DNA from 3 places in the Paenibacillus sp. DRB1-1 genome. Region 2 is predicted to be linked to each of the others. Evidence: riboswitches for the same ligand, from Rfam matches in the RefSeq annotation. Region 2 holds a riboswitch; each other region holds the start of a gene.
The links. Region 2 has a riboswitch for thiamine pyrophosphate ahead of ACQW03_RS23760 (thiamine phosphate synthase). Riboswitches for the same ligand answer to the same signal wherever they lie in the genome.
Positions count from the first base shown of each region.

Region 1 (4,180 bases), 1.4 Mb from region 2:
GGATGCTGATCCCTGTCAGGGCTTCCGCCTCCGGGATATTCGGTGTAACGACTAGGGCCAAGGGAAACAGGTCGTCCTTCAAAGCCTGCACCGCTTCCAACTGCAGCAGTTCAGCACCTCCCTTGGCAATCATCACGGGATCGACGACGACCTTTTTCCAGCCGAACTTTCGGATCTGCTTGCTCACAAGACGGATGATACCCGCATTAAACAGCATGCCAGTCTTTAGGGCATCCACTCCAAGGTCTAATCCTACAGCTTCGATCTGTTCCGCTGTTGCTTCCTGTGGCAGCGGATATACGCCGTGAACCCCTAAGGTATTCTGTACGGTAATGGCCGTAATAGCCGACATGCCGTACACGCCAAGTTCTTGAAAGGTTTTGAGATCGGCTTGAATTCCGGCCCCGCCGCCACTGTCCGAACCGGCAATCGTCAGTGCTCTGGGTACACGAACGTCTGTCATCGCGCACCACCTGCTGTGGTTGTTCCTGCTTCACGGACAGTGACCTGCCCCTCCAGCGAACCTGTATGTAGTTTGGCGAGCTCGTCGAGAAAGGCAATCTGGAAGCTGCCGGGCCCCAGCTCTGCGGTACGTGCTGCGGCTCGGGAAGCTGCTGCACCGTAAAATGCCAAGCCTGCTGTACCTGCGAGCAGCAGGTTGGGTTCAACAGCTGCAAAAGCACCTAACACAGAGGTCAGCAGGCAGCCTGCTCCGGTTACCTTCGTGAGCAGCGCGTCTCCGCCGCTAATCATTCGTGCTTCGGCCCCATCGGTGATGACGTCCTCTTTTCCAGTGATGACAACCATTGAATTGAGCGTTTGAGCAGCCCGAATTGCCAGATCGACATTGCCGCTGTCAGCACTGTCACCAGCATCTACGCCTTTAATCTCACGCGCTTCTCCAACAAGATGCGCGACTTCGGCTGCATTGCCCCGCACCAATGAGATTTTGACTTCTCTCAGGATTCGCAGTGCCGACTCAGTTCTAAGGCTCGTTGCTCCCGCACCGACCGGATCTAGCAGGACCGGAACACCGTGTGCATTCGCCGATTGTCCAGCAATGATCATGGCATCCACCAGTTCGCGGTGCAGCGTACCGATGTTTAACACGACGGCTCCCGCTATTTTTGCCATATCTGCTACTTCCTCGGGTGCATAGGCCATCACTGGGGAGGCGCCCAATGCATACAGGCCGTTGGCCGTAAAGTTAGTGACTACCACATTGGTCATATTGTGAACGAGGGGTTTGCTGTTTTGTACCTTCGTCAGGAGAGCTGAATAACTTTTTTCCCATGTACTCATAATGATTATCCTCTCTATAGTTGGTGGTTCAACATGGCATTAACCGTACTTCACGCATCGAATCGCCAGGATGACTATTCTAAGACCGCTCCCTGCATCTGGACCGGCCATTCTTCCTGGTTATAAGCCATGTCCCAGAACTTATATTCCAGCTGGCAACTCAGTACAAAATGCTCAATCATCCGCTCTCGCTCAGCAGCCGTTGTGCCTTCTGCCCAAGCATCTACACGTTCTCGGAACTTGAGTGTTGTATCATCAAGCTGGTCTCCATAGAAGCCCATCCATTCATAGAACGGATGAGACTCATCCGGCTTTACTTCATCCAGCAGCCTGCGGCCAATCTCGGCATACGTCCACATACATGGCAGCAGCACAGCCAAGATCTCGCCCAAACTGCCCTCATGCGCGATCGTCAGCATGTGACGGATATAGTGATGGGCCGACGGAGCGAGTGGATATCCCTGCAACTCTTCATAGGTCACCCCTGCGATAGCACAGAAATTTTGATGCGGATGAACCTCGCTGTGGAGAATAAAAGAGATTTGTTCATTAAATACTGCCATGTCCTCCCGATTCGTGCATTTGGAGATTGCGATGCCGTATATCCGCATGTAGGCGTTCAAATATTCAAAGTCCTGTTTTACATAGTGAATCAGCTGTCCCCTTGTCAAACTTCCTTCAGCAATACCTCTCACAAAGGGATGCTCAAAAATCGCTTGAAAAATGCCGTCCGCCTGCCGACGGAGTTCTTGTGTAAAACTCAATTTCCCCACCTCCATTAATTGAAGAGCAAGAAGTCCTGTAAGGATACAATTCCGAAACAACGCTAAAAAGCCGCCCCGGAAAAATGGAGCGGCTTCAACATAGGCCCAATACGCAAAAAACGCTTGAAACCTTATATACGAAGGCTCCACTTTCCTACGCTAGTACGAACTAGATCAGGTTCAAAGGGTCCAAGATACATTCTTGTCTCAGCCATATTGGCTCCCCTAGTGGACTTCTATTCTTTTGACTATTACTGTACATACGTTCATACGCTATGTCAAACATAGTGTGCAAAATATTAAATTTCCTCTAGTTAGGTGTTTTGGGCTTAGTGAGGGTGATGAATTACACTTTCCACGGCTTTGACCTTGGCATATTCCGGTTTCCACATTGCATCTCGTATAGCTTGTTCCACATCTGAAATGTGCGCCTGAGCTACCTGATCCTGAATCGCGGCATTTGCAACCGCAACCGCAACAGCGTACGAAACTTCGCGTAATTTTCGGATATGAGGGAGTAGCGCACCGCCAGGCGTATTCGAATCTACACCATTGGCAACAGCAACTGCTGCGGCTGTAAACATCGCAGGGGTAATCCTTTTGGCTTTAACCACAATCGCACCTAGACCCAGTCCCGGAAAAACAAAGGCATTGTTCGCCTGTCCAATCTCAAAATTTGTATCGTTATAGGTGACGGGCTCAAAAGGACTTCCGGTTGCGATCAGTGCTCTGCCATCTGTCCACCGGATCAAATCCTCGGGTACTGCTTCTGCAAGGTTTGTAGGATTGGACATGGGCATAATGATCGGGCGTTCTACATGCTTCGCCATCTCCTTGATGATTTCTTCAGAAAAGGCACCTGCTACACCGGAAGTTCCAATCAATATCGTAGGCTTCACCTGACGGATGACCTCCAGTAGCGGTATTTTGCCGTCACCCGACCGGGTCCATGAGCTGACTTCATCCTTTTTGCGCACATACGGTTTCTGATACTCCAATACGTCTTCCATATCTTCCGTTAACAGCCCGCGATAATCAAAGGCCCAAAAGGACTTGAATGAATCATCTGCGGAAAGGCCATCCTCGATCATAGCGCCCCGAATTTGGTCAGCGTTACCGATCCCTGCAGCCCCTGGGCCGAAAACAAGTATTTTTTGTTCACGCAGCGGAGTCTTGGTGACACCCACCGCCGAAAGAATCGCAGCCAGGGTCACCGCTCCTGTACCTTGTATATCATCGTTGAAGGTGAGAATGCTTTGACCGTATTTTCCTATAATATGGCGCGCATTTACGCTACCCACATCTTCCCAATGTAAAAGCACCTTCGGGAATTGCGCTAACGTTTTGCTGATAAAGGTATCAATAAACTGGTTATAGGCTTCTCCGCGAACCCGTTTATGGCGGTTTCCGATGTACAGTGGATCATTCAGCAGCTTTTCATTATTCGTGCCCACATCCAGTACAATTGGCAGCACCCGCCCGGGATGAATGCCTGCCGCAGCCGTATACACTGCAAGCTTGCCAATCGCAATGTTAATCCCCCCGACGCCCCAGTCACCAATCCCCAAAATACTTTCGGAATCTGTCACGACGATCAGATCCACATCCTCGCCGCTTAATCCAGAGTTATAGAATGCTTGTCCGATGCCATTCGGGTTATCTATTGACAAATATACGCCTCCAGGGCGGTTGTACTCGTGACTATACTCTTGAATCGCGGTTCCTACGGTCGGCGTGTAGACTACGGGCAGCATTTCACTCAAATGATCGGTTAGCAGCCGGTAGTAGAGTACGACATTTCGATTGTGAAGGTCGTTGAGAGAAGCATTTTTACGCAGCATGGTGGGTTGTGCGAGAAACTGCTGATATGCCCGTACGCTCTGTTTCTCCAATGAAAGGACGGTTGGAGGAAGGATTCCTTCCAAACCCAGATCTTTGCGTTCTTCTTCTGTAAAAGCGACACCTTTGTTCAAAAGAGGATTTGCCAACACATCCTTTCCCCGTAATGGAGTAGATAATGACCCATCGCGATTGACATAAAATGCTTCCATAGAAAGACCTTCCTTCTCTTCATTTTCATAACGAAAGGATTTCACAAAATTCGATTCCAGTCG
Region 1 is NZ_JBODQH010000001.1:3,869,127-3,873,306, forward strand. Features, by position in the region: gene thiD (bifunctional hydroxymethylpyrimidine kinase/phosphomethylpyrimidine kinase) at 1-463, opposite strand, end outside; gene thiM (hydroxyethylthiazole kinase) at 460-1,302, opposite strand; gene tenA (thiaminase II) at 1,377-2,066, opposite strand; TPP riboswitch at 2,201-2,303, opposite strand; gene ACQW03_RS17260 (NAD-dependent malic enzyme) at 2,396-4,117, opposite strand.
Region 1: linked by a shared signal. The riboswitch ahead of tenA (thiaminase II) and the one ahead of ACQW03_RS23760 (thiamine phosphate synthase) in region 2 are both predicted to bind thiamine pyrophosphate.

Region 2 (4,180 bases):
ATGTGAAGGTTGAAGAAATGGCGAATGGACTGGGACTCTCGGCCATAGGACTGGATCGGGATGTATCTGCACTTAGCGGCGGGCAACGGACAAAGGTGCTTCTTGCTAAGTTGCTGTTGGAAAAGCCAAATGTCCTGCTGCTGGATGAGCCTACCAACTATTTGGATGTCGAGCATATCGAATGGCTTACGCGCTATTTGAAGGATTATCCCTATGCTTTTATTCTTATTTCACATGATACTGAGTTTATGAATCAGGTCGTTAATGTTATTTACCATCTTGAATTTGCCAAGATGACCCGTTATTCAGCTAACTATGAAAAGTTTCTTGAGATGGCAGATCTGAACAAGGCTCAGCATATTGATGCTTATGAGAAGCAACAGGACTTTATTAAGAAACAGGAAGATTTTATTCAGCGTAATAAGGCGCGTGCATCTACATCAGGCCGAGCAAAGAGCCGTGAAAAGCAGCTTGATCGGATCGAACGTATTGATAAGCCTGAAGAAGCTGCGAAGCCAACCTTTCAATTCAAAGAAGCACGTGCGAGCGGAAAGACGGTATTTGAGGGTATTGATTTTGAGATTGGTTATACGCATGCCCTTTTGCCTAAAATGTCCATGACGATTGAACGTGGTGAAAAGATTGCAATTGTCGGCTACAACGGTGTTGGTAAATCGACATTGCTCAAAACCATTCTGGGAAAAATTCCACCAATCAGTGGAAAAACCTATCAAGGTGATTTTTTGCAGCCCGCTTATTTTGAGCAGGAAGTAAAGGCGGAGAAAATTACACCGATTGACGATGTGTGGAATGAATTCCCGCATTTGAACCAGCATGAAGTACGAGCGCATTTGGCGCGTTGCGGTTTAAAGAATGAGCATATCACGCGTCCGCTATCTGCGCTCAGTGGTGGAGAACAGGCTAAAGTCCGTCTTTGCAAACTGTTAATGCGTGAAAGCAACTGGGTACTGTTCGATGAGCCTACCAACCACTTGGATGTTAAAGCTAAGGATGAGCTGAAACGTGCCTTGAAGGAATACAAAGGGACCGTTTTGCTTGTGTCTCACGAACCGGACTTTTACGAGGATTGGGTAACCAAAACGTGGAATGTGGAAGAGTGGTCAAGTAAAGTTAACTAAAATCAGCTAAATCCAATTCTGCATATTTCACACGAAGTGGGGTTTGCAGAATTAGGAAAATATGCTAAGCTATCTTTAGCTTATACAATAAAATAGTCACACTAGGGGAGCCGCCCATGCGGCTGAGACGGAATAAATGGATTTCGGACCCTTTGCACCTGATCTGGGTTATGCCAGCGTAGGGAAGTGAGCGCCGTACAAACAAGGCAACACCATCTTTATTTTGTTTGTGCGTGGGACGATACACGTATACGGATATCATTGTCCGTTCGATTATTGGACGTTCGTTAAACCACTTCCTTGGGGAAGTGGTTTTTTTACGTTTCGTTCATTTTAAGTTGTTCGAGCTTCCGTAGACGATTCACATATAATCCCCTTTCATTACTGCTGGTAGACGTGGCTGGCTAAGCTTAGATCCTTTAGTCCAATGTGAGGTGAAGACAAAATCGAATTACACGCAATTTCGATGGAAAAGGGCACTTTTGCACAAGCCGCCCAAGTGGCTGCAGTGATTTGTCCGTATGTTCATTATGTACACGCACGTTTAAAACAGAATGGTGCCTCTGCATTGCTTTCTTTGACCCGCAGCATGGTGGAGCAGGAAGTTCCTTTGCAGCAAATTGTAGTAAATGATCGTGTGGATGTAGCCTTACTTACTTTGGTTGGAGCCGTCCAGCTACCAGCTAATGGATTACCTGTAGCGGATGTGAAAAGCCTTCTTCCAAAGGGTACACGCTGTGGAGTATCTGTGCATTCCTTGGAGGAGGCGCAGACTGCCGAGCGGGCAGGAGCGGACTATGTACTTTATGGTCACGTATATGAGACCCATTGTAAGCCCGGTATTGTACCGCGGGGTTTAGCTCAGCTTGAACATATTTGCAGGCTGTCGAACATTCCGGTGATCGCGCTGGGCGGCATACAACCGCACCATATCCCGGAGCTTTATAGGGCCGGAGCAAGCGGTATTGCGGTGATGTCTGGTATATGGGAGGCTGAGTCGCCTGTTGCAGCTGCGATGGAATACAGGCGAATGGCAGATCTTGTAGTTCACAGCCTGTAGCGAAAAAACGAGAGTAGAGGCAAGCTGAAAGCAGAATGGTTTATGGAGAGGAGACACGGGACCAATGCCAAAGATACACACAGAGGCAAGAGCGATAGGACACGCTGAATGCTTGGTCATAGGTGGAGGTGTCATCGGCAGTTCCATTGCTTATCATGTGGCCAAGGAGGGAAGAAGTACGATCATGCTGGAACGATTGATCCCGGGTGAGGGAGCCTCAGGAGCAGCGGTTGGAATGCTGGCAGCGGAAAGTGAAGAGTTCATCGACTCTGAGCTGGCACGATTTGCTCGCATAAGTCGAGACGCATTCCCTGAACTTGTCTGTGATCTGGAGCGTTTGTCGGGTATTTCGGTGGAATTCCGTACAGAAGGATTTGTGACCCCTTTCCGTACGGAAACTGAAGGCCAAAAACGCTGGAAAGCAGCTAAAAGGCGAGAGGATAATTGTCCTATCTGGTGGGATGCGAGGGAATTGGCCCGACGAATTCCAGGTTTGGATGAACAAGCGATCGGGGCAATATATTGTTCAAAGGAGACACAAGTGGCTCCTGTCCAGCTTTGTCGTGCTTATGCAGGTGCTGCTGCGGTGCTGGGGGCAACGGTACGGTCTGGTACGCAGGCAGAGCAACTGGTCATGCAGGATGGTCGAGTTTGCGGTGTTCGAACAGATAGTGGCTTTTTTTCGTGCGATCAGGTCATTATTGCTGGAGGCTTGGATAGCATGAAATTGCTAGCGCAAGTTGGGTTTGAATATCCACTTTATCCGGTCAAGGGAGAAGCGGTAGCGGTCTCCTTGAAGGATCACCCGTTAGAATACACCATTTATGCTGATGATATTTACCTTGTGCCTAAACAGAATAACGAGCTTTGGATTGGGGCAACGAGCCTTCCGCATCAATATGACGAAGAAGTGACCGTAGGAGGCTTAGAGGGGTTGCTGACACGTGCCTCTGCTTGGCTGCCGCGCGTCCGTGAAGCTTCTTTCATACGCACTTGGGCGGGCTTACGTCCGCAGGCCGCATCAGGTCATCCTTTTATAGGCACTGTTCCTGGGGTCGAGGGTGTATATGCTGCCGTCGGGCATTATCGCAACGGTGTCCTGCTGAGCGATGCTACTGGGCGTGCGATAACAGCTATGCTTAACGGAGCAGGTGCGGCTGAACTTGGAATAAGTAGATTTTCTTCTGAGCTCCTCAAGGAGGAAAGCTTATGAAGCTGACGATTAACGGCCAGAGCCTGAGCTTTTCTAATCGGATCACTCATGTGGATCAATTGCTACATGAGCTTGATGTAAAGGTGAAAACCGTAGTGGTAGAGCTGAATCGGCGTATATTGACCCGTGAAGATCATGATGAAGCGGTACTGAAGGATGGAGATTGCCTAGAGATTGTACATTTTGTGGGAGGCGGTTGATCATGTTAACCATTGGAAAAGCATCTTTTACCTCAAGGTTGTTGTTGGGAACAGGAAAATTCTCTGATCTGGATATCCAATCCCAAGCCGTAGAGGCTGCTGAGACGGAAATATTGACGTTTGCTGTGCGGAGATTGAACTTGGAGGAACGGGATAAGCAGCATTTTCTCGATATGCTGGATTTGAGCCGGTATACACTTCTTCCCAACACAGCAGGGGCTACAACAGCAGAGGAGGCGATTCGTATTGCCCAATTGGCAAAAGCCTCCGGCTTGTGCGATATGATTAAGGTGGAAGTCATTGGGGATAGCAAGACACTGCTGCCTGACCCTTTCGAAACGTTGAAAGCTAGTGAAAAGCTGTTAGAAGAAGGCTTTATCGTGCTGCCCTACATATCGGACGATGTGATTCTAGCAAAGAGGCTACAAGAGCTTGGAGTACACGCCGTTATGCCTGGAGCTTCACCGATTGGTACAGGACATGGTTTGCTCAATCCGTTTTCATTAGAGCTAATTATTGAACAGGCGGAGGTTCCGGTTATTGTCGATGCGGGTATTCGCTCACCCGG
Region 2 is NZ_JBODQH010000001.1:5,277,391-5,281,570, forward strand. Features, by position in the region: gene ACQW03_RS23755 (ABC-F family ATP-binding cassette domain-containing protein) at 1-1,139, shown strand, start outside; TPP riboswitch at 1,233-1,341, shown strand; gene ACQW03_RS23760 (thiamine phosphate synthase) at 1,606-2,199, shown strand; gene thiO (glycine oxidase ThiO) at 2,264-3,412, shown strand; gene thiS (sulfur carrier protein ThiS) at 3,409-3,612, shown strand; gene ACQW03_RS23775 (thiazole synthase) at 3,615-4,180, shown strand, end outside.

Region 3 (4,180 bases), 3.2 Mb from region 2:
TTGCACCCGACATCCGCATATAGTTCATCATCGTACGGTCTGTTCGAGTCAGCCCGTCCATGGCCGCTACAGCCACGGGAAAAAAGCATACTAGGGTAATGACCATCAGCTTGGGCAGCACGCCAAAACCAAACCACACCATGAGCAGCGGCCCTAGAGCGATGATCGGAATGTTTTGACTCAGAATAAGCAGCGGATACAGGGCGGATTTGAGAAAAGGAATTGTATGAAGAACGATGGCGATCAACAGTCCCGTTGCTGTCCCTATAGCGAATCCCGCAAGTGTCAGACGAATCGTAGCCCATGTATGGGCACCAAGCAGCGCCGTTTGTGCCATGCCCTCTTGTACGATGAGGGATGGAGCAGGCAGCAGCCAGGATTCAACATGCAAATAGGAAACCGCCCCCTGCCAGGCCGCTAAAAAGAAGAGGACCGCCACAAGGGGCGGCCATACGCTTTTCCACCAGGATGCGTTCTTGCCTTTCGGATTCATGGGCGATATTTCTCGGTCAGCTTGTTCATGCTGATGCCTTGTGGGTTATGTGCGATTTTGATCTGTGAAATGACGCTGGGACTGCCCGCTTCCGTCAAAGCCTCGTGCATTTCTTTGACCACTTTCAGCAACTCGTCGAGCTCGCCCTCCATGGTCGTATCCAATGGATTCACTTGATGTTTGACGCCGGAGCGCTGAATGACCTCAATCGCCTTATCTACATACGGGTAAGAGTCCTCATTATTAGGAGTTTTAGGGATTACTTGAATACTGAGCAGTGTGTTAGCCATGCAAATTCACCTGTCCTTTATTTGGAGTGTTATTAAAAAAATATGGTGGTTTAAGGCGGGGAGACCGCTTCGCGTTTCATTTGATCTTACGATCGCTGTTGCCGTGGGATTCTTTGAATAAATTTTAAAAGGTAAGAATCCAACGGCAAAGGCGAACGCTGCGCTTTTCCAGATTCAAATGAACCGCTCCGCTGCCAACCGCCTTAAAAGCACCCTGTTTTTAAAGCTGGTTTGTGTGGCATTTTTAACACACAAGCGCACCTACTTAGCGCTTAGATAATATGAAAAACTAAAGAATAAACCAAGTGGAACGAGAACGAAGTGGGCGGAATGGTGCTGTACAAGCGTTAGCGTTCGCCTTTGTACCCAGATTTCAACCTCTGGATATTCATAAAAGAATTCTGGGTACAACAGCGATGGGAGGCAGCATCCGACTGCGTAGTGGCGCTTCGTTCACTTCTCTAGTTCGGTCTTATTTTGCGTTTTAACAAATGATCAGCGCTTGGGCAAGAAGTCATTTGTGAAGGCTTTATCGACTTCCAAAGGCTTGCTGAGCAGCTTGCGTTCGTACATCCAGTCCGAATAGTTTTGCCATACCTCTGCTTTTTGCACGCCCCATTGCGCGGCATCGTCCTGATAACGCGGGCTTAGCCATTTTTGGCTGGCGAGCACCAGTTTTTTATCCAGCTCTGGTACAGCTTTGCTTAAGATGTCCGCAGCTTCTTCTGGATGGGCGATAGTGTATTCATAGCCTTGTGCGGTAGCGTCCATGAATGCTTTGACTAGCTCTGGATCATTTTCTATCGTCTGTTCGTTGCTTACAATTACAGGCGTATAGTAATCAAGGCTTTTGGAATAATCTTTTACATACAGCATATCCAATGGCTCACCTCGAAGCTGGGCTTCGATTCCGGTCCATGCATAGAAAATCCAAGCAAAGTCAATATCCCGCTTCACGGCTGTAAAATAGTCTGCATTGCCCATGTTGATGATCTTCACTTTGCTCACATCGCCTTTGTCTGAATCCATGATGGATTTCATGACCGCTTCTTCTACGGGAGAGCCCCAACCGCCGTATTTTTTACCTTCAAAATCTTTCGGGCTCTTAATTCCGCGATCTACTGGGGCTGCGAAGCCTGAGGTATTATGCTGAATCACTGCAGCGATGGATACAAGCGGCACACCTTGCGTACGAGCTTGTGTGACGCCTTCTTGGTAGCTAATACCAAAAGGAGCAGCATTAGAAGCAACCATTTGATCGGCTCCGCCTGAACCAGGTTGAACAATTTGGACATTCAAACCCGCTTTTTCGTAAAATCCTTTGTCCTTAGCGACATAGAGTCCCGTATGATTCGTATTGGGTGTCCAGTCGAGCACGACTTTAACATCTTTGAGCCCCTTTGCCGGAGTAGACGTTTGGGTGTCGGTAGCGGGAGCCGCTTCTTGGGATGTGGGGGCACTTCCACCGCAAGCGGTCAGGATCAGGGCCATGAGCCACAGACTGATCAGTCCCAGGCTTAACATTTTCATGCGCTTCATCGTTGTGTTCTCTCCTTTAATTACCCGTTATCCGTCCAATCAGACAGCTTAAGTTCCCCATTTTCTAAAAATAACATCTGCCGGACGCGATCTTTCCAACAACATAATCTTCAATAAAAAAAGCGCCCCGAGTTTCCGGGACGCTTGCGCTTGTATATACCAAAGTAAGGGATGGTCCTATGTAAAAAAGGCACATCTTGCTTAAGCATTCCTACGCTGGCATTACCCAGATCAGGTTGTAAGGGTCAGTGTCTTGGGACACACTCTCAGCCGGCCGATTCCAGCACCCCTGGCATTGTATGGTTTAATGGGTTCATTTATTCGGGTTTACTACGACGATTATATGCCTTGAATGCGGGTCTGTCCAGCATGAAGGGAGAGATGACGGTTCATTTGCCGAACGACAGGGTACACTTTTACTGTGAGCTTTGATCTGAAAATGAGCATGAATCAATCCGATTCGATCCGGTCATGTTATTTTTAGAACAGCTACGCAGGTAGGTTCAGATGGGCTGGTGCCCAATGGCGTGGCCGTAGAGAATTCTAATTCGTGAAAAGGAGTTGTTGTACTGTGGGTAAAACGGAAACATTGGATCGCAACCAACTGGAACAAGCCATTGTGAAGGCTTTGGATAACAACAAATTTTGCTCGTTAGGTACGGTAGAGGGTGGCAAACCAAAAGTACGCTATATGGCCCTTTTTAACGATGGAATGAACATTCATCTGGCGACAGATCGCAAAACGCATAAAGTGGATGAGCTAAAGGACAATCCGAATGCTTATCTGCTGCTGGGTTATGAAGTTGGTGGTACGAAGGAAGTCGTAGAAGTGGAGGCTACCGTCCAGATCACAGCTGATGAGGGGCTGCGCAAACAAGTGTGGAACGATTCCTTGAAGGAATGGTTTTCCGGACCGGATGATCCCGATTATGTCATTCTGGACGTGAATCCGACACGCATTGAGTATGTGGGTCAGCAAACTGAGCGCCAAGTGTGGAATAAATAATAAGAATATAAATCGACAAACCAGTGAATCTCCGAGTTTTTAAGGAGGTTTGCTGGTTTTTATTTTTTGAGAAAATTAATTATTTTTTCATAAATAATTTAAGTAAATGACTACTCTTTTGCCTGGCGTTGGATTAAAATAGAAATGGTGGGTTCAAGGCTTACATATATGTGCAAAAGTATGTATATGAGGCATACACCTTAATGAGGAGGGGTATATTTTGTTATTTCGTAAAAATTGGTTTAAAGGGTTTACAGCAGCAGTTGTAGCTTGTAGTATGCTGGTGTTTTCAGCCGCTCCATCCTGGGCAGCTAGCAATTCTCGCGATAGCGCTACAGTGAATTTGCGGATTATGGAAACAACGGATATTCATGCGTCCCTGATGAACTATGATTACTATTCGGACAAAGAAACCAACGAATATGGCCTGATTAGCACAGCCGGTTTGATCCAACAGGCGCGTAGTGAAACGAGAAACAGCATGCTGTTCGATAACGGTGATTTGTTACAGGGCAATCCATTAGGCGATTATATGGCCAGAAATAAAACCTTCGAGAAAGAAGGCGGTGTCCATCCGGTCTACAAGATGATGAACCTGATGGGCTATGATGCGGCGACAGTGGGCAACCACGAATTCAACTACGGCCTCGACTTTCTGGAGAAGTCGCTCAAGGGAGCCGATTTTCCTTACGTAAATGCGAATGTTTATGTTGATAAGGGGGGGCAAGCTACTAAAAATTATTTTACCCCTTATCGAATTCTTGATAAAACGGTAACCGACGAGAAGGGCCAAGAGCATATCCTTAGAGTGGGCGTAATCGGCTTGGTCACACCTCAAATTATGCAGTGGGA
Region 3 is NZ_JBODQH010000001.1:2,036,635-2,040,814, reverse strand. Features, by position in the region: gene ACQW03_RS09000 (ABC transporter permease) at 1-493, opposite strand, end outside; gene ACQW03_RS08995 (MTH1187 family thiamine-binding protein) at 490-783, opposite strand; gene ACQW03_RS08990 (hypothetical protein) at 1,089-1,271, shown strand; gene ACQW03_RS08985 (ABC transporter substrate-binding protein) at 1,279-2,322, opposite strand; TPP riboswitch at 2,514-2,623, opposite strand; gene ACQW03_RS08980 (pyridoxamine 5'-phosphate oxidase family protein) at 2,894-3,328, shown strand; gene ACQW03_RS08975 (bifunctional 2',3'-cyclic-nucleotide 2'-phosphodiesterase/3'-nucleotidase) at 3,549-4,180, shown strand, end outside.
Region 3: linked by a shared signal. The riboswitch ahead of ACQW03_RS08985 (ABC transporter substrate-binding protein) and the one ahead of ACQW03_RS23760 (thiamine phosphate synthase) in region 2 are both predicted to bind thiamine pyrophosphate.